Regions from separate parts of the Vibrio cortegadensis genome, predicted to be linked through region 4. Evidence: predicted binding sites of a transcription regulator. Region 4 holds the regulator's gene; each other region holds the start of a gene.
The links. Region 4 encodes PurR, which represses purine synthesis genes. Its sites were predicted from a motif close to TNANGNAAACGTTTNCNTNA; they were not measured.
Positions count from the first base shown of each region.

Region 1: a site for PurR is predicted at 1,909-1,928, ahead of purL (phosphoribosylformylglycinamidine synthase). Genes of this name have one in related genera too.
Region 2: a site for PurR is predicted at 2,366-2,385, ahead of glpX (class II fructose-bisphosphatase). Genes of this name have one in related genera too.
Region 3: a site for PurR is predicted at 2,026-2,045, ahead of purE (5-(carboxyamino)imidazole ribonucleotide mutase). Genes of this name have one in related genera too.

Region 1 covers NZ_AP025472.1:693,327-698,340, reverse strand. The annotation lists gene purL (phosphoribosylformylglycinamidine synthase) at 1-1,734, opposite strand, end outside; gene mltF (membrane-bound lytic murein transglycosylase MltF) at 2,076-3,665, shown strand; gene OCV39_RS03265 (hypothetical protein) at 3,917-4,051, shown strand; gene tadA (tRNA adenosine(34) deaminase TadA) at 4,167-4,718, opposite strand; gene OCV39_RS03255 (LysR family transcriptional regulator) at 4,748-5,014, opposite strand, start outside.
Region 2 covers NZ_AP025472.1:227,236-232,249, forward strand. The annotation lists gene OCV39_RS01025 (DUF3135 domain-containing protein) at 1-306, opposite strand, end outside; gene OCV39_RS01030 (helix-turn-helix transcriptional regulator) at 417-1,037, opposite strand; gene glpX (class II fructose-bisphosphatase) at 1,296-2,303, opposite strand; gene zapB (cell division protein ZapB) at 2,633-2,875, shown strand; gene rraA (ribonuclease E activity regulator RraA) at 3,011-3,553, opposite strand; gene OCV39_RS01050 (1,4-dihydroxy-2-naphthoate polyprenyltransferase) at 3,631-4,548, opposite strand; gene hslU (HslU--HslV peptidase ATPase subunit) at 4,690-5,014, opposite strand, start outside.
Region 3 covers NZ_AP025472.1:3,062,672-3,067,685, reverse strand. The annotation lists gene OCV39_RS14270 (DNA topoisomerase family protein) at 1-249, shown strand, start outside; gene OCV39_RS14265 (5-(carboxyamino)imidazole ribonucleotide synthase) at 335-1,465, opposite strand; gene purE (5-(carboxyamino)imidazole ribonucleotide mutase) at 1,470-1,955, opposite strand; gene OCV39_RS14255 (L-threonylcarbamoyladenylate synthase) at 2,161-2,718, shown strand; gene hemF (oxygen-dependent coproporphyrinogen oxidase) at 2,727-3,644, shown strand; gene aroE (shikimate dehydrogenase) at 3,727-4,560, shown strand; gene OCV39_RS14240 (DUF1488 family protein) at 4,560-4,823, shown strand; gene OCV39_RS14235 (gamma carbonic anhydrase family protein) at 4,816-5,014, opposite strand, start outside.
Region 4 covers NZ_AP025472.1:1,962,453-1,967,466, reverse strand. The annotation lists gene OCV39_RS09280 (alpha/beta fold hydrolase) at 1-242, shown strand, start outside; gene OCV39_RS09275 (DUF2007 domain-containing protein) at 311-628, opposite strand; gene OCV39_RS09270 (TVP38/TMEM64 family protein) at 625-1,314, opposite strand; gene OCV39_RS09265 (TfoX/Sxy family DNA transformation protein) at 1,484-2,074, opposite strand; cyclic di-GMP riboswitch class I at 2,188-2,269, opposite strand; gene purR (HTH-type transcriptional repressor PurR) at 2,426-3,430, opposite strand; gene torD (molecular chaperone TorD) at 3,822-4,469, opposite strand; gene torR (two-component system response regulator TorR) at 4,706-5,014, shown strand, end outside.

The DNA.
Region 1 (5,014 bases), 1.3 Mb from region 4:
ACGCTCACGCTTACAAATCGCGTCGAACGTTGCCATGTCTTTATCAGCAACGGCCATTACGTAACGCTCTTGAGATTCATTACACCAGATCTCAAGTGGGCTCATACCCGGCTCATCGTTTGGTACGTCACGTAGATTGAAGATACCGCCACGCTCACCATCGTCTACTAGCTCAGGAAGTGCATTCGATATACCGCCCGCGCCCACATCATGGATGAATGCGATTGGGTTCGCATCACCAAGCTGCCAACAACGGTCGATAACTTCCTGACAACGACGTTCCATCTCTGGATTTTCACGTTGTACAGAAGCAAAATCTAGGTCCTCAGAAGAAGAACCCGAATCCATTGAAGATGCAGCACCGCCGCCAAGGCCGATGTTCATCGCAGGACCGCCAAGAACGATTAGGCTTGCACCTACTGGGATCTCTTTCTTCTGAACATGATCATCACGAATGTTGCCTAGACCACCAGCAAGCATGATTGGTTTATGGTACCCACGCACTTCTTCACCTGCGTGAGAGTTTACTTTCTCTTCGTAAGTACGGAAGTAACCTAGTAGGTTTGGACGACCAAATTCGTTGTTGAATGCTGCGCCACCAAGAGGGCCTTCAAGCATGATATCCAGAGCAGTAACGATACGGCTCGGCTTACCAAAGTCAGTTTCCCAAGGTTGAACGAAGTTCGGGATCTTAAGGTTAGATACTGAGAAAGCAACCAGACCCGCTTTTGGCTTACCACCAATACCAGTCGCGCCTTCATCACGGATTTCGCCGCCTGAACCTGTTGATGCGCCCGGCCATGGAGAGATTGCCGTTGGGTGGTTATGCGTTTCAACTTTCATCAAGATGTGCGTTTTCTCTTGGTGATAGTTGTACTGACGAGTTTCTGGATCTGGGAAAAAACGACCGACTTCAGAACCTGTCATTACCGCTGCGTTATCTTTATAAGCAGACAGAACGTGTTCTGGTGTCGTTTCAAAGGTGTTCTTAATCATCTTGAACAATGATTTCTCTTGCTTAACGCCATCGATAGTCCAATCAGCGTTAAAGATCTTGTGACGACAGTGCTCTGAGTTCGCTTGCGCAAACATCATTAGCTCGATGTCAGTCGGGTTACGACCTAGCTTTTCAGTGAAGCTTTCAAGAAGGTAATCAATTTCATCTTCTGCAAGCGCAAGACCTAAGGTAACGTTTGCTTTTTCAAGCGCATTACGTCCGCCTGTTAAAAGGTCAACTTCCGCATAAGGAGCAGGCTCAGCTACTGTAAATAGTGCCGCTGCCGATTCGAAGTCAGTGAAAACCACTTCCATCATACGATCGTGCAGAATTGCTTTCAGCTCAACAAGTTGAAGCTCAGAAAGTTCAGCGGAGGTTTCAATGTAGAAAGCGGTACCGCGCTCTAGACGTGACACTTTAACCAGTCCACAGTTGTGTGCGATATCAGTTGATTTTGAAGACCAAGGCGAGATAGTGCCTGGACGTGGCGTTGCAAGCAGCAATAAACCTTCAGGTTGATGCTCTTCGCCATTGCCTTTACAAGAAAGCGCAGGGCCGTAAGTCAGTAGCTTTTCTAGCTTCTCAACTTCAGACTCACCTAGGTCTGCCGTTAGATCAGCAAAGTGGGCAAACTCAGCGTAAATACCCGTTACAGGTAAGCTTAATTCACGACAAAGCTCTAAAAGCTTATTAACACGAAACTCAGATAGAGCTGGGGAGCCACGCAAAATTCTCATGTGCTTAGGTCTCTTATGCAGTTGATTAAGGTAGTATTGGAATAAATTCAGTGGGTTATAGGAACAACCTAACTGTTTTCTTCGAAGCTATTCCCGAAGGTTGCCAAACCTATGCCGATTCCACCTCTTCAATGCGAGCGCATTATAAAGCATTTCTTTTTGTGAAGTAACACAAAAAGCAACCGTTTGCGTTATTTTTTACGTCATCGCCTTTTTTATCTCGTATTGATGCTTTATTCCTCAGTTTGACACTTATTACTTAATCCAGCATGAATCAAACTATCCCTAATCGCGCCCCTTTGATATAAAGGCATAAGTTAAAGTACGAGAACGAAAATTTAATGCCAAAGTTAATGATTAGCTTACCAATGCGCTTGCTCTCTCTAATACTGATCACTGTCGGAATTGCAGGCTGCCAAATAGACTCAGACCCTAAAAGTGAATTAGAAAAGATTCGCGAGCGTGGGGTTTTACGCGTTGGAACTCTCAACAATCAATTGTCTTACTACATTGGCCCCGATGGTCCTACCGGACTTGATTACGAACTTGCTCGCGTATTTGCCGATCAATTAGGTGTACAGCTAGAGATGAAGCCGGCTTACCGAATTTCAAACCTATTCCCTGCATTAAAAAGTGGTGAGATAGATATGATTGCCGCAGGTTTAAGTCAATCACCTGAACGTTTAAGTCAATTTAGAGCAGGCCCTGCATACTATTATGTTAGCCAACAGATGGTATACAAAAAAGGTCAATGGCGACCAAGAAATCTCAAACAGTTAGTCAATAAACAGGTAAAACTTAAACAACAAATACTAGAAGATGGCGACACTACGTCTCCTGAATCAACGCCTTCATTAGTGATTGTTAAAGATTCACACTTTGTACAAACCTTAGCTGACATTAAAGCTAAACAACCAGATCTTGAGTATACCGTTGACACCAATGCCGATGTAAATGATCTACTTAAACAAGTGTCTGAAGGTAGCATTCCATTCACGATGGCAGACTCAGTTGAGCTTTCACTATCGCAACGATTGTATCCCGATCTTGCACTTGCATTTGAGTTAACTGAAGACCAACCGATCTCTTGGTATATGCGCCGCTCAGATGATGAAAGCCTTTATGCTCTTTTAATCGAGTTTTTCGGCAATTTAAAACAGTCTGGCGAACTGGCGAGTTTGGAAGAGAAATACCTTGGCCACATAGGTTCATTTGACTACGTCGACACTCGCGCCTTTATTCGTGCCTTAGATGCCAAACTTCCAAAATGGTCGCCTCTGTTTCAACAATATTCACTTGAATTTGATTGGCGATTAATTGCGGCACTCTCGTATCAAGAATCTCACTGGAACCCGAAAGCTAAGTCACCAACAGGTGTACGCGGCATGATGATGCTCACCCTGCCAACAGCGAAAAGTGTCGGTGTGACAAATCGACTTGATCCTGAAGAATCGGTACGTGGTGGCGTTGAATACCTTCGTAGAATTGTAGACCGAGTGCCCGACTCTATCGCCGATCATGAGAAAATTTGGTTCGCTCTTGCTTCCTATAATGTCGGTTATGGGCATATGATGGACGCTCGAAGGCTAACGAAAAGACAAGGTGGTGACCCTAATGCTTGGGCGGATGTAAAAGATAGTTTGCCGCTATTAAGGCAGCAAAAATACTTCAGTACAACTCGATACGGATATGCGCGTGGTGATGAAGCGAGAAACTATGTCGAAAATATTCGCCGATATTACCAAAGTATTATTGGTCACATCGACAAACAACAGATCATCGATCAAGAAAATAACATCGATGATCTTGTCGTCATTCCCGGCCCTGTAGTACAGGAAACAGATAGGCTTGACGCGGAGAGTTCAGCGGCTATCTCGACGCTCCACTCAGCAGATGAAGAGTCACCAGAAACCGCTGCCACAGAGAAATAGGCAAGCTAAGCAACATCACTTCAGCGTGCAAAAATTGGATGTTTATTGCACGCTGAAACTCCCCTTTTGCAACTCATACATAGAAATGTGAGTCACATCACTAGGCAAGCTTCATATAACGGTAACAATTTGCTTCTATAACATAGTGGCAAAACGATATATTGAAACATCAAAAAGTCCCCTAACGCAGAACATTAGGGATTTATTTACGTCAGGCTTATATGTTTAAGTCAATTACTAGGAGGCCGTCAATGCTAGCAAAAAGAAAGCTATCTCAGCGCCTTAATAAAACCGTATCAGCGAATCGCCGTAAACGCATGATGTCGAATAATAAAAAGAAAATTATCTGGCGGAACCGAGCATTTGTACAACTGCTCGTAGAATAATATTTAATTAATAAAAAATTCAATCAACTATTCATCCTCAAACAACTATCAACAAAGAATCATATCTATCGCAAACATCGACCCAGGGAGATGTTTGCAAATATCCATCAAGTCATCATTGACCATCTAATGCTTTTTTTGCCTTCCTTTGCTCTTTAATCTCTTTTCTGCGTCTTTTAAAGAAAGCTTGTAATTGCTCACGGCACTGATCTTCTAATAGCCCCGACTCTATTTCCGCGTAATGATACGAAGCCTGACTTTCGAATAAATTTAATACGGTTCCTGCCGCACCTGATTTAAGATCGGGAGCACCAAATACAACCCGCTTAACTCGGCTATGCAATAACGCTCCAGCACACATTGGACAAGGTTCTAATGTGACGTACAACGTCGTATCGAGTAGGCGATAGTTTTCTAACGTCTTTCCCGCTTGGCGTAATGTCTGAACTTCAGCATGCGCGGTCGCATCATGGCAACCAATCGAACGATTCCATCCTTCAGATATAATAACGCCATCTTTCACTAACACAGCTCCAACAGGTACTTCCCCTTCCCCCTCGGCTACTGAGGCGAGCTCAATGGCCCGACGCATAAACTTCTCATCTTGATCAGTAAAATGATTCGGTGATTCAGGTTGGGAGGGATGGTCTTGGTTCAAAGTCGCCACTATAGAGTCTCAATTCATATTTTTGGTTATTATAAAGCATCTGCTAAAAAATCGACGAGTAATCGCACTTTCGATGATAGGTTTTTATTTTGTGGATAAAGAGCCCAAATCCCTTCTCTATCATCTCGATAATCGGAGAGTACCTCTACAAGCTCACCGCTACCCATATATTCTTGTACATAATAATCGGGCAGTTGAATCATACCTAAATGCTGTAGTGCCGCATCAAGCAGCGCAATCCCACTATTACATTTTAGTCGGCTATGCACTCGAATGGCTCTCGACTGGTTTTTCTC
Region 2 (5,014 bases), 1.4 Mb from region 4:
CGCTACGTTTGCATCATCGTCAAGGACATACTCACCCCCTAGTACACCTTGAAATTTTACAACCTGTACCGATAACTCTTTCATTAACGTGATATTGATGTGATTGGGGTTCTTACAGTGGCTAACCACCAGATCGATATGGCTTTGCTGAGCGCGTAATCGATGCTGCATCACATCCGATGCTGACTGAATCATCTCTTCACACATCTCATGTTTGAGCTGCTTAAAAGCTTGAGGGTTATTTTTAGCCAAAGCGACTAAATCATCAAATGGTGGCAAGGTTTGGTTGGTTAGAGGAAATCCCATATCACTCTCCTACGCGCTATTGATAGTTGACACACTATCAAAGCATAAGAGAGTTTTGTGGTTAATTCTTGCTCGATTTATAGCATTCTTAAATTTGAGACATTTATTCTCTACGGTAAATTTTGGATCTGATAGGTGCAGCGTCGCTCACCTTGAGTGATATGTTCTGAACGTTGAACCGTGTACGCCTTACCAAGTAGTTGTTGGAAAACATTTAATTCAGATTGGCATAGGTTAGGGCAGCGAGTTGCTGCTTTACAGATCGGGCAGTGATTCTCTATCAGTAAGAAACCGTGCTCATTTTTGATCAGCTCAGCCATATAGCCCTCTTGTTCACGAAGTTTGGTCAGCGCTTCAAGTTTCTCTTCTAGGCTATTACAGTCGGCCAACGCTTGTTGGTATTGAGCCAGCGTTTGGCTTTCGCGCTTGGCCGCGACTTGAGCTAAGCCTTCTGGGCCAAATAAACTTTCTACCGCATCAATCATCTGCACGGTGAGTTCACTGTGACGATCGGCAAATTGCGCATGACCTTTTTTCGTCAAAGACCAATGACGGGTCGGTCGTCCGACTTTCACTTTGACGTCATGAAAGGCCAAAATACCATCGTCTTCAAGACCTTGGAGGTGTTGACGAGCCCCCATTGTGGTCATGTTAAGATCGTCAGCCAGTTGCTTTGCGGTGACGGCTCCATCCCGTTTGATGCTGTGTAATATCCTATCGATGGTCTTCATTGTGTCCCTGCCTTATGATTCATCTTCATTATGAAGTATGAGCTTAATAAAGCAAATAACTTACTATCCAGAAATTATGGACTACAGCAGACGGAGTGTGAATTGCCATCAGATCAAAAACGCAGCCGGAAGTGGCTGCGTTTGATGTAGACATTCGTTTGTATAGCGCCAAGTTTAAAAGCTTAAAAGCTTAAAAGCATAGAAGCATAGAAGCATAGAAGCTTAAAAGCTCAAGGCTGAAAACATAACGTTAGAAACCTACAGGATAAAGTCGCGAACTTCAGCGTCTTTACGCTCTAAGTAGTGAATCGACTTGATGCGACGAATGGTGCGACAGCGACCGCGGATCAGCAGTGTTTCTGTTGTCGCGATATTGCCTTTGCGTGTGATGCCCTCAAGTAGATCGCCTTTGGTGATCCCTGTAGCGGCGAAAACCACATTGTCACTGCGTGCCATATCATCCATTTTCAGTACGATATTAGCTTCAACGCCCATCTCTTTACAGCGAGACAATTCTAGCTCACCGTGAGTGCGGTTTTCAGGTGTATCCCCTTTCACATCATGACGCGCCAACAATCGGCCATGCATGTCGCCATCTAGAGCTCGAATAACCGCCGCAGAAACTACGCCTTCAGGAGCGCCGCCGATGCAGTACATCACATCCACTTCGCTGTCTGGCATGCAGGTTAAAATAGACGCCGCTACATCGCCATCAGGCACGGCAAACACTCGAACGCCCATTGCTTGCATTTGGGTGATCACTTCATCATGGCGAGGTTTTGCAAGGGTGGTGACCACTAAAGTATCAAGGGTTTTCCCTAATGCTTTTGCGATGTTTATTAGGTTCTCTTCCAAAGAAAGATGCAAATCGATCACCCCTTTTGCACCAGGGCCGACAACCAATTTCTCCATGTACATATCAGGGGCTTTTAGGAAGCTGCCTTTTTCGCCAGCCGCTAGAACTGCTAATGCGTTCGATTGTCCCATCGCGGTCATGCGAGTACCTTCAATTGGGTCTACCGCAATATCCACTGCATCGCCACCGACACCGACTTGCTCACCAATAAAGAGCATTGGAGCATCATCGATTTCACCTTCACCGATAACAATCTCACCGCTGATTTCAGTTTTGTTCAATAGGCTACGCATCACTTCTACTGCGGCACCATCTGCGGCGTTTTTATCGCCACGGCCAAGCCATTTATAACCAGCGAGTGCTGCACCTTCGGTTACACGAGAGAATGCCATTGCCAAATCGCGTTTCATGTTGACTCCAAATAAATGAAAGAGAGATAAATAGGAAATTTTGGCAAGATTTTACCATATCAGAAAGGTAACGTTTGCCTTTTTCCATCGCTTTAGTGCTTGCTGGTTTTAAAGTTCGCCTGCAATGTAGATTTTTATGGGTAACGGATACGCGATTTGGCTCACTTGAGGTGAGAAAAGTTAGGCTTATGTCAATTTGCGTTGTTTTTTTGAGCGAATGGTAAAAAATATCGAATATAGGGAGTGTCTATCTGCGCTGTGCTGAGTAGAATGAAGCAATATTAGTGAAGTAACCTTCGCCCAATCCAATAAATCATAGGAAGGCCCATATGTCTTTTGAAGTACTAGAACAACTGGAAGCTAAAATCCAAACTGCTGTTGACACAATTGCACTACTGCAAATGGAAGTTGAAGAGCTTAAAGAAGAGAAACAGCAACTAGCAACTGAAGCGACTGAGCTAAAAGCAAACCGTGAAGAGCTAGAGCAAAAAGCTCAACAGATGGAACAAGAACATTCAGCTTGGCAAGATCGCATTCGCAATCTTCTAGGCAAAATGGATGACGTAGAATAAGCGATTAGCTTTGCCTTGGTAAAAGGGCGAATACGTTACTAAAGAATACGAAAACGCCTGCTGAATGTTCAGCAGGCGTTTTTATTTGTGTTATCTATCAGTCATTCGCTAACGCACGTGAGAGGTGACGCCAATTTAGTCGTTAGATTCAAGCTCATCTTCGTCATCAAGCTCGTCTTCTTCATCTAATTCGAATTCAATATCTAACGGCTCTTGGGAAAGGATGATGCCTGTATTATCAGCGTAGAGGTAATCTTCAGGTAAGAAGGTCACACTGCCAAAGTTCACGGGTACATCAATTTCACCAATGTCTTTTTGAGTCGCGCCGACAGGGATAGAGGCAAGTGCTTGGATGCCGATGCTCATGTCTTCAAGTTCATCCACTTCACGAACGCAGCCGTAGACCACAATGCCTTCCCATTCGTTCTCTTCAGCAAGAGTGGCAATGTCGGCATCAATGAGCGCTTTACGCAAAGAGCCCCCGCCATCGACCAGTAAAATACGACCTTCGCCGTTCTCTTCTAAGACAGAGCGGATCAGCCCATTATCTTCGAAGCATTTTACTGTGGTGAGTTGACCAGCAAAAGAGGCGCTACCACCAAAGTTGCTGAACATTGGCTCTACGACATCGACCTGATCTAAGTAGACATCACACAGGGCAGAGGTGTTGTATTCCATAGCGTACCTTCTCTTTTAAATTATCAATCTGATTTGAGTATATCGGGCGCTGAAGCCAATGCAATGACAAGGCTCAATTAACTCACTAGAGTTTGAGCTATCACGACTCCTGCAAATAATAGATTGGTAATGAGCGAGCATTTTACGATAACCGGCATCATCGGCGCGATTTGAGCGGGTTTATCGGCGGCCCAAACGGCTTTACTGTGCTTGATTACCATGATTAAGCTTAGTAGGAATGGCAGGCTGATCCACAGGGGTTTGCCTTGTAAGGTGAGATAAAGCGTAAAAGCAAACAGTGCGCCCCCTAATAATAGAGAGTGATACTGCTTGGCTTTCTGTTGGCCTAGTCTCACGGCAACGGTGCGTTTCCCACACGCTTCATCGTTTTCAATATCGCGCATGTTATTGATGTTCAGAACGGCAACAGCCAGTAAACCACAGCCTAATGATGGGAGAAACAATCCAAACTCAAGATTACCCGTGTGCAAGAAGTAAGTGCCCGACACGCCAAGTAAACCAAAGAATATGAAAACGGAAATATCACCTAACCCTACGTAGCCATAAGGTTTGCTGCCCATGGTATACGCAATGGCGGCAATAATGGCGAGCACGCCGAGTCCGATAAACGCCAAGATACTTTCAAGACTACTGAGGGCATAAAAAACTAAGCTCAAACCTGAGATGATGGTCAGTATGATATTCAGCGCAATGGCTTGTTTCATGACTTTCGGTGTGACCGCGCCAGATTGCATGGCTCTGACTGGGCCAAGACGTTCATCGTTGTCTGTGCCTTTTACTGCATCCCCGTAGTCATTCGCAAGGTTAGACAGTATTTGCAGCAATGTGGCAGTGAGAAAGGCCAACAGAGCGACAGGCAGAGAAAAATGACCAGCTGAAAAAGCGAGACTACTTCCTGTAAGAATCGAGACTAAAGCGAGAGGGAGTGTTTTTGGTCTTGCGGCATCAAGCCAGATCAGGAGTGACTGTTTCATTCGGTATTCATAGTTTTATACAATAAAGTCAGTATACGCGCTTTTTTTGATGAATAAAAAGCCCACTCGAAAGTGGGCTTAGAATTAGATCTCAGATAAAGCTTTGAATACGGATATTCAGTGAGTTGAAAATCGGTTCAATTACAGAATGAAGCGACTTAAATCTTCATCATCAACGAACTCGCCTAATCGTGAGCTAACGTATTCTGAATCGATGGTTAACTGGCTGCCTGATTTCTCTGTTGCATCAAATGAAATCTCATCCATTAGGCGCTCCATCACGGTATGCAAGCGACGTGCACCAATGTTTTCAGTGGTTTCGTTCACTTTCCATGCCGCTTCTGCGATTTGGTGAATGCCTTCCTTGGTGAATTCGATATCAACGCCTTCGGTTTTCATTAGCGCAACGTACTGCTCAGTCAGTGACGCTTTTGGTTCTGTTAGAATACGCTCGAAATCATGGCTA
Region 3 (5,014 bases), 1.1 Mb from region 4:
AAAGATAAGCCACTACATGGTTGTCCAGAGTGTGGCAGAGGACACCTTGTCGAGCGTAAATCTCGTTTTGGGAAAACGTTCTTTGCTTGCGACAATTACCCTAAATGCAAATTTGCAGTGAACCACCCTCCAGTCAAAGGTCGCTGTGAAGAGTGTGGTTTTACATTGTTGGTTGAGAAAAAATTGGCGAGTGGAACTAAGTATCAATGCTCTAGCCGAAAATGTCAGCATACTCAATCTAACGAGTAAATATGTTGAAGGGTTATTAGAGGCTGCATATCAAAGACAAAATGGCGCATATAGCGCCATTTTGTGATCTTATCGGTTGTATATATTACTGTATTTTTAACGCAGCGCTTTTCAACGAAGGATAAGCCTTTTCGTTAAGCTCATTCGCAAGTTCAAGCAGTGCTTGTTGGAGATCTTTCCGCGAATTTGCACATACATTGATGTGCCCCATTTTTCTTCCTGCGCGTTTTTCTTTACCGTACCAATGAACATGACAACCTGGCATTGCTAACACGCTTTGTGGGAGTGAGTCTTCACCTAAAATGTTGACCATTGCTGTTGGGCGAATGCATTCGGTTCCACCTAGTGGCAGGCCGCAAACTGCTCGTAGATGATTTTCAAATTGGCAAACCTCAGCACCTTGTTGCGTCCAGTGGCCTGAGTTATGCACACGTGGTGCGATCTCATTAACAAGCAGCGAACCTTGAACATCAAAGAACTCAAGTGCCAGCACGCCAACGTAATCTAAACGCTCAGCAACAGCTGTGAACATTACTCTCGCTTGCTCTTGCAATTCAATGTCATCAATCGCTGTCGATAAACTCAACACGCCGTCGGTGTGAACATTTTCAGCCAGTGGGTACACTTGAATCTCGCCATTAGCGCCACGAGCACCAACAAGCGATACTTCACGGTCGAACGGAACAAACTCTTCAGCAACAATTGCTTGGTTGTTGGTCGCGGCAATGCACTCAGCCATTTCTGCCCAGATCGCGTCAACATTGTCTAATGTCTTTAAGCGCCACTGGCCTTTGCCGTCGTAGCCGCCAAGTGTGCTTTTCAATACCATCGGTAAGCCAACGTGGGTAATTGCAGTGTCAAAGTCTTCGCGAGAGTTAATCACATAGTACTTAGCATTTTTCACGTTTGCTTCGTCTAACAGTGCTTTTTCAAGAAGGCGGTCACCACCTGCTTTGATTGCTTCTGTTGATGGTAAAAACTTACCACTGCGTTCACAGACCTCAAGTATTTGATGGGGGATATGTTCGAACTCGGCAGTGATCACGTCTGCTTGCTCAATCGCGTTTTCTAACCCATTACCAATCACCGCTTGAGTGAGTGGATGAACGATATTACTGCTTCCGACATCAAAAGCTGATATTTGAATGTTGAGTGGTGCGCCCGCGAGCGACATCATTCGAGCTAATTGGCCTGCGCCTAGCACAAGAACATGCATGTCATTAGTCCTCAGCTGGGTTTGGGTTATCTAAAATAGTTTCTGTTTGTTGTTGACGGAACGCTTCCACTTTTTCCATTACACTCTCATCACTGGTGCCTAGAATTTGTGCGGCAAGTAATCCTGCATTTGCCGCGCCAGCTTCGCCAATCGCGAGAGTGCCGACTGCAATACCTTTTGGCATTTGAACAATAGAAAGTAGTGAGTCCATGCCTTTAAGAGCACGAGATTGAACAGGAACGCCTAATACAGGAAGGCTAGTAAAAGCGGCTGCCATACCAGGAAGGTGCGCTGCGCCGCCAGCTCCAGCGATGATCACTTTTATACCGCGATCTTTGGCACTTGAAGCATATTCAGCGAGAAGCTGAGGAGTTCGGTGAGCTGAAACCACTTTTGTCTCGTATGCGATGCCAAATTGATCAAGCATTTCTGCGGCCAGTTTCATGGTTGGCCAATCTGATTTAGAACCCATAATAATCCCGACTTTCATCTCAAACTCCTTCAGTGCTATAAAATTAGGTGTGCGGATATTTTTCGCGCATTATACGGGTAAAATCGCCCAAGGAAAACGTTTGCGTCAGTGTGATTTAAACTTAGATACATTTTGCTATTAAATAGCTTTAGGTATGAACAGAGATAATTTGTACACTTACTTAATTAAATCGAAGAATAAAAAGAAAGTTAAAGGGATGGTCATGGATAATTTTGAGCAGGCGCTACTGGCATTAAAGCAAGGTGAAGTTATTGCTTACCCAACTGAAGGGGTATTTGGCGTTGGGTGCGATCCTGACAATAATGAAGCGATAGATAAATTGTTAGCGTTAAAGCAACGCCCGGTTGAAAAAGGGTTGATCTTGATTGCTGCGAATTATAGCCAGCTTTTACCTTATATTGATGAAAGCCAGTTAACGGCAGCACAACTTAAGGAAGTGAAATCGACATGGCCTGGACCTGTCACTTGGATAATGCCGACCAGCGATAAAGTATCTTCATCACTCTGTGGGCAGTTTGATTCTATTGCTGTACGTGTGACCGACCATCCTTTGGTTCAAAAAATGTGTCATGCCTTTGGTAAGCCGCTTACCTCAACAAGTGCAAATTTAACGGGTCACCCTCCATGTATGACGACTCAAGAAGTAGAAGAGCAATTAGGTGATAAGTTAGTTGCGGTGTTGCATGGAGAAACGGGTGGACGAGAGAAGCCTAGTGAAATTCGAGACGCGAAAACGTCACGTATATTAAGACAAGGATAATCAGCTTAATGTCAGCGATAGATAAACAAGCCGTAAAACAGTTTCTGTTGGCCCTTCAAGATAGTATTTGTCAACAATTAGAGCAGGCTGATGGCAAAGCATTATTCGTAGAAGATGCATGGCAACGAACGCCAGATGAGAAGCTTGGTGGAGGTGGTCGTAGTCGTGTTATGAAAGATGGTGCGGTTTTCGAACAAGGTGGCGTAAACTTTTCTCATGTTTTTGGTCACGAAATGCCAGGATCTGCGACAGCGCACCGTCCTGAATTGGCAGGGCGAAAATTTGAGGCGATGGGAGTATCCCTTGTGATGCATCCTAAGAACCCTTATGTACCCACCTCTCATGCCAATGTTCGATTTTTTATTGCAGAAAAAGAGGGCGAAGCGCCTATTTGGTGGTTCGGTGGCGGTTTTGACCTAACGCCTTTTTATCCTTTCGAAGAAGATTGCCAACACTGGCACAATACCGCGAAAGAGATCTGTGCGCCTTTTGGAGCGGATGTTTATCAGCTGCATAAAGAGTGGTGTGATAAATACTTTTTCTTACCACATAGAGATGAAACGCGTGGGGTTGGTGGCCTTTTCTTTGATGATTTGAATGAGTGGGGTTTTGAATCTTCTTTTGCTTATATGCGAGCGGTTGGTGAAAATTATACCCATGCGTATTTACCAATCGTAAAACGTCGACAAAATACGGAATACAGTGAGCGAGAGCGTCATTTCCAACTTTATCGTCGTGGACGTTATGTGGAATTTAATCTTGTTTATGATAGAGGCACCTTATTTGGGTTACAAAGCGGTGGTAGAACAGAATCCATACTCATGTCTATGCCACCATTAGCTCGTTGGGAATATAGCTATAACCCAGAAGATGGCTCTCCAGAAGCCGATCTTTACCTGAACTATTTGAAACCGAGAGAATGGTAACAGTGATACTTGGCTAGCATAGTGTGAAGTGGTAGGGTCATCTTAGATGGCTCTTTTTTTAACTATATAAGCAGGCAAGGATATGGCCCAACAAACCGATCAGTACGTTGTGTTTGGTAACCCTATTGGACATAGCAAATCACCTTTCATTCATACTCTTTTTGCAAGGCAAACCAATCAGAACTTAACTTATAGCACCTGCTTAGCACCTGCTGATGGTTTTAAAGATGCAGCGATGGCATTTTTTGAGCATGGAGGTAAAGGTTGCAATATTACCGTGCCGTTTAAAGAAGATGCGTACCAGTTTGCCGATCGCTTAACGGAGCGCGCTAAACTTGCAGGTGCGGTGAACACTTTAAAAAAGCTCGACGATGGTGATGTTATTGGTGATAACACCGATGGTGAAGGCCTGGTTCAAGATCTCCTTCAAAATCAAGTTAGGTTGGAAGGCGCTCGAATCTTATTGATTGGGGCTGGTGGTGCGGCACGCGGTGTGATTAAGCCATTGCTGGATCATAACCCGGCTCATATTACAGTAACCAACCGAACTTTTTCTAAAGCTCAAGAGCTGGCGGGTATATTTGAAGCTTACGGTTCTATTCGTGCTAAAAGTATGGAATCGATAAATGCTCCATTTGATATCATCATCAACTCAACCTCGGCAAGCCTTGATGGTCAATTGCCTGCAATTAGCGAATCCATATTATCATCGAATTCTGTTTGCTATGACATGATGTATGGCAAAGGGAATACCTGTTTTAATCAATGGGCAATTCAAAATAGCGTGAGCCAAACTTATGATGGTTTAGGGATGCTCGTTGGCCAAGCAGCAGAAAGTTTTATGTTGTGGCGAGGTCTTCGTCCTGGAGCGCGACAGGTATTACGTGAATTGCGTAAAAATTTAGAAGGTATGTAATGAATCAATCAATTCTCTTTGCTGATATACAAACATGGGATCAGCATAAATCCGTTGTTACTTTTCCTGCTCAACAAGCGGGAGCTCTGATTGAATGTTCGATTTCTCTTGAGATGATTGAAAGATTGTCGGGAATATCAGTCGATGGGGAACGGCAAGCCCTTCAAGCTTTCTCTAGTATACGTTTCGATGTTGAAGAGCTTGCGGAAGAGTTAATTGATAATGAAGAATTCAACGAAAAGGGAGAGATCGAACTTAAATAGTTTCGATGACCTGAACCTGAGTTAAATAGTCATTTTTGTTCTGTACGTAGTTATCCGATGATTTTTGTAAGAAAGCTCGTTCTTTATCTGATAAAGGACGGGCTTTTTTGACTGGGCTGCCCACATATAGGTGACCACTCTCTAGTGTTTTATTTGGGGGAACTAAACTACCAGCCCCAATCATTACCTCT
Region 4 (5,014 bases):
TGACCTCTGAAGTTAACCCTTTGATGCGCTATTTTAAAGACAGTGAATTACCCATCCCTACACTTTATTTAATGGGTGAGAAAGACTACATGTTTATCCAACCGGTAAAAGAGATGATTGCAGTGCATGAGTCGAGCGAGTTGTGTGAGATTCCCGATTGTGGGCATGTATGTAATGTCGAGCGACCTGAGGAGTTTAATAAGCACTCTATAGAGTTTATTCAAAAACAAATTAACGAGTAGATTATCGGGGAAGAGTACTACTCGTTAACGGTGCGAGTTATATTTATAGAGCTATCATTGCTTAGTAGTTAAATATCGCGGCTATGACTACAACTCCAGCAAACTCCAAATTGCGGTTCATTCTCATTATTACAGTGCTGACAGTGCCATGAATGTTGTTGGTGACTACTGCATTGTTGCTGGTAGTCATCAATAATGGCTTTCGCTTTTAGTGCTTGTTCAGGGTTGTGTAACCAAATATAAGCATCTGTATCATCATTTAGTGGTAACTCGCCACGAAGACCAAACAACCCCTCACCTCGAACTTCACAGTCGATGCGTTCGCTCTTCAACCATTCACACACGATATGCGCTTCAGTTGGTGTGCTCGCAATAAATGCTTTCATGATTCATTCTCTGCATGAGTTGTCGGTTTAAATTTTGCCATTAACCATTTTGCGATGATAGGAAATAGACCGAGTAGTGCAAATGACGCCAATACGGAGGGTGAAACAATGCCAGAAAGCGAGTCTATTTCGGCAAGCTGTGTGCCTGCATTTAGGTAGACCATGGTACCAGCGAGCATACCTAATTGACTAGTTAGGTAGAATTTTAAGGTGGTGATTGGAGTTAGGCCCATCAATAGATTAATTAAGAAAAATGGGAAAACAGGGATCAAGCGTAATGAGAAGAGATAAAACGCCCCATCTTTTTCAACACCATTATTAATCGCCTCTAGTTTGTCTCCAAACTTACTTTGCACCCAATCTCTTAATAGGAAGCGACTGCTCAAAAACGCTAACGTTGCTCCAATTGTGCTAGCAAAAGAGACCAAGAACAGGCTAAACCAGAATCCAAAAAGAGCAGCGCCTAAAAGTGTGACGACAGCGGCTCCCGGAATTGAAAACGCGGTGATCAATACGTAAGCAAGGAAGTAAATTAGGCCAGCAACGACGAAGTTGTTTTGGATATATTCGTTGAGTACGGCTTGTTGGGCTTTTGCGTTTTCAAGGGTTAGGTATTGACCAAAGTTAACGCCTAAAAAAAGAACAACAGCGACTAAAAGGATACCAATGATTAGTTTTTTACTCATGGAAGAAGCTCCTTGCAAACGTTTATGGGAACAAGTTTATGGAAACAATATGACAAATGTTTTATCGACTTACAAAGATAAGACAGGGAAGCGAGGAGAAATATTTCATATAAATCAAAGAATATAAAAAAACCGCAGCAGAAACGCGGCGGTTTTTTTGATGTGTCGACTAGTTTAGGTCGCTGATTAACTCATTTCGCCTTTCTTGCGGAACGACTGACCAATGAGTGCCATTTATTGCGCCCTCAAGAGCCCATAACAGCTCAACGCTGACAGATGATGAGTGAGTTTGTCTAATTGCTTGGAAAGCGGTTAGAGAGCCTTTGCTGTGCAATTCTTCAACTGTTGCGATACCCGCTTTTTTAAGCATGCGCTCGGTAGCAAGTCTAAGATTAGGTAAATCTTTTAATCGATTTGGCTTAGCCGATGATTGCTGGCTTTTTTCTTGCTGTGCGAATTCTAATGAAGCAACTGCAGTTTTTAAGATTTGCTCAGGTGTATCCCAGCAATTTTCAGGCAAAGCAAAATACTTAGTAACAACGGGGAAACCACGCTTTTTGTAAATGTATGGCTGATAACCTTGTTCTTGGAATTGCTTAGTTGAATCTTTATCAGCACGAATATGTAGTTGATCATTAACTACTAGTGCGAACATTGTGTCATTGGCAAAAATACCAAATCCACCAAACATTGAGCGGGACTTGATAGCGCCAAGTTGCTCAAATAACTTCATAGAGTCTTTTAATACTGGTTTATCCATGCTGTATAGTCTCGGTGTAAAGGATTACGCCACCAAATTTCAGGTCCGAGATAATAGCTAAGTGATGCAAATGTACTGTCAACGAAACGTTAAACTTTGTTTGCATACTTGCCATCGGTAACCCCGCTACCTACCAAATGGTTTAGGCCGGAGGCTTTGCGTCCTATTTTTTCAAATAGTTTGCCCTGTGCGTGACACTCATAGCATATAGGAAAATATTGAATAGGTATCACATTTTAGGTTTTAAAATGAGACATTGGTCCAATAATTCATGAGCTTGATGTGGGTTGAGTTGCAGTTTAGGTGTTGTGAATGCGCACTGATTAATACGCATTCATTTGAGTATTTTAATTAAATAAGTTTTTTTACCGTATCCCGAACTACGATTTCAGGGTGCATTTCAAAGATGCGTTTATCGTGCTCTTTGTCTTTGATTCGTTCCAATAAAATCTCAAATGCAGTTTTACCAACACGTCTTTTTGGTTGGTGGACTGTAGTTAGTGGTGGAGAGAAATATTCTGCTAATTCAATGTTGTCGTAACCAATAACAGAGATGTCGTCAGGGATTCTAATCCCTTTCTGCTGCAAGCGGCTCATCAATCCTAAAGCCATTGTGTCATTGAAACAGAAGACAGCCGTTGGGCGATTTTCCATATTCACAATTTTATCAGCAGCAAGTACTGCAGTATCACATTCAAAATTGCCTTCGATGATCCAATCTTCATTCACATCAATATCGGCACCCTTGAGAGCTCGTCGATAGCCTAAAATTCGCTCTTTACATGCAACCTTATCGAAATGACCACTTAAGCATGCAATATCGGTATGACCGTTATCAAGCAAGTACTTAGTCGCAAGGTAAGCGCCTTCTTCAGAATTATCGATGATCTTATCGGCTTGCGAACTTTCAGGGCCCCAGTCCATGATCACTTTAGGGATATCAGAGTGACGATCTAACATCTCTTTTAGCTCTTCAGTTAAATCTGAACACATGACTAACATGCCATCAACACGCTTTTCGGCAAGCATGCGGATATAATCACGCTGCTTTTCGTAAATTCCACCAGTATTACAAAGAATCAGCGTGTAGCCCTGTCGATAACAGTAACTCTCAACGCCATCAATTACTTCTGAAAAGAATAAATTGGTAGATTGAGTCACGAGCATACCAATGGTGCGTGTGGTATTACATTTTAAACTTCTCGCAACGGCACTTGGAGCATAGTTTAATTCGTCTACCGCTTTCATTACCTTTTCTTGAGTCGTTTCAGCAACAAATCGAGTTTTGTTGATGACGTGAGAAACGGTAGTTGTGGATACGCCTGCTAAGCGTGCGACATCTTTTATTGTAGCCATGGTGTTATCCTGTCGAGGTGCTACTTAATACAGTGGTTAACTCATATAATAGTCAACCAAGTAGCGTAAATACTATCTCTTAATAGCAATTGCCGATTCACGTTACTTCACATCGTGAATCATCGAGAGATAGCAAGGTATTAAGAAACACAAAAACCGCCTTATATCAGCGGTTTGCATTTGTAATCATATTTTATCGTTTGCGGTCACAATTTTAGACCGCAAACGCTTCACTGGCAATGGATATTGGACCAGTTTAGTGGGTGTTGTCACATTTAATTATAAGAGGGTCAATACAAAACTACCAAGTGAAGTGAACCTAGTCTCACTTGATAGTTTAAAATGTGATAAATAACCACGAATTACCGATGGGAATTATAAATTTGAGAGGTTATTCGCCTGTTAGGTATTGGCAATCTAATTGGCAGAAGGCGACTAATACTTGAGCTACGCTTGCATAAAAACCAAACTCATCATATTGATCGCATTTAGCACTAAACTGTGGGATCCAAGAAAGGATATGAGTTTGAATGAAAGATTCTTGCTCAATTAATGCATCATCAAGGTGTTTCTCTTGCTCAAGCTCATTTGAACGAATAATTAAATTACCTAAAAAGTCGAGTTCAATGGCAATGTGGTCTGCTGGTTCATTCAATGATTCACTCACTGCAATGCCGTGCTTTGACATTAATGCTGCCATCTCTTGAGCCGGAACATCATTCAATAAACCTTGCTTTCCAATGTACATAGAAGCGTATGGAAGAGCGGCGTTCTTATCTGATTTTAAAAATAGATCACAATAGTCAGCGGAAAGCTCTAATTGAGCGTCTTCACGGTTTTGTAAGCGATTAAGGGCGTCAACTAACTTGTCTATTGAAGGTTTAAGTGTTTCGTTTTCACCTAAGCCAGTCAGAAAAGTGCGAATCTCTTGAGAGTTATAGCTGTCTAACTCTTGTTGAGTTAACTCTTTTGCGAAAAGGCTAGATAGCCACCAGTAAATCTCTGCACGCTTTTCATTGAATGCTTTTGTTTCGATCATCGTTATTGCTCCGAGTATTATTCTCACTATAGTCTAACCAATAAAAATGAATAACAGTAACTACATTAAATAAGAAAAGTGACTGAATATGACTAAATATTAACGCGTGAGCTATGCTTGTCTTGAATCAAGAAAAAATGATCTTTCCTGATTTTAAACCATCTATTGCTAGAAATATTACTATTTATGAATAGAATAGTAAGCATAGACGAAATAACTAAAAGAAAAGGGTGTAGATGAGCTATCACGTATTGGTCGTTGAAGACGATGTAGTAACCCGTAGTAAACTTGTTGGTTACTTCCAGAATGAAGGGTATGCCGTAAGCGAAGCAGAAAATGGCGCTCAAATGAGAGAAGTACTACAGAGCAATCTTGTAGATTTGATTATGTTAGATATCAATCTACCTGGAGAAGATGGCTTAATGCTAACTCGTGAATTACGCAGCCAATCGGATATAGGCATTATTTTAGTTACTGGACGCACGGATAGCATCGATAAAATTGTAGGCCTTGAAATGGGGGCTGATGATTACGTGACTAAACCC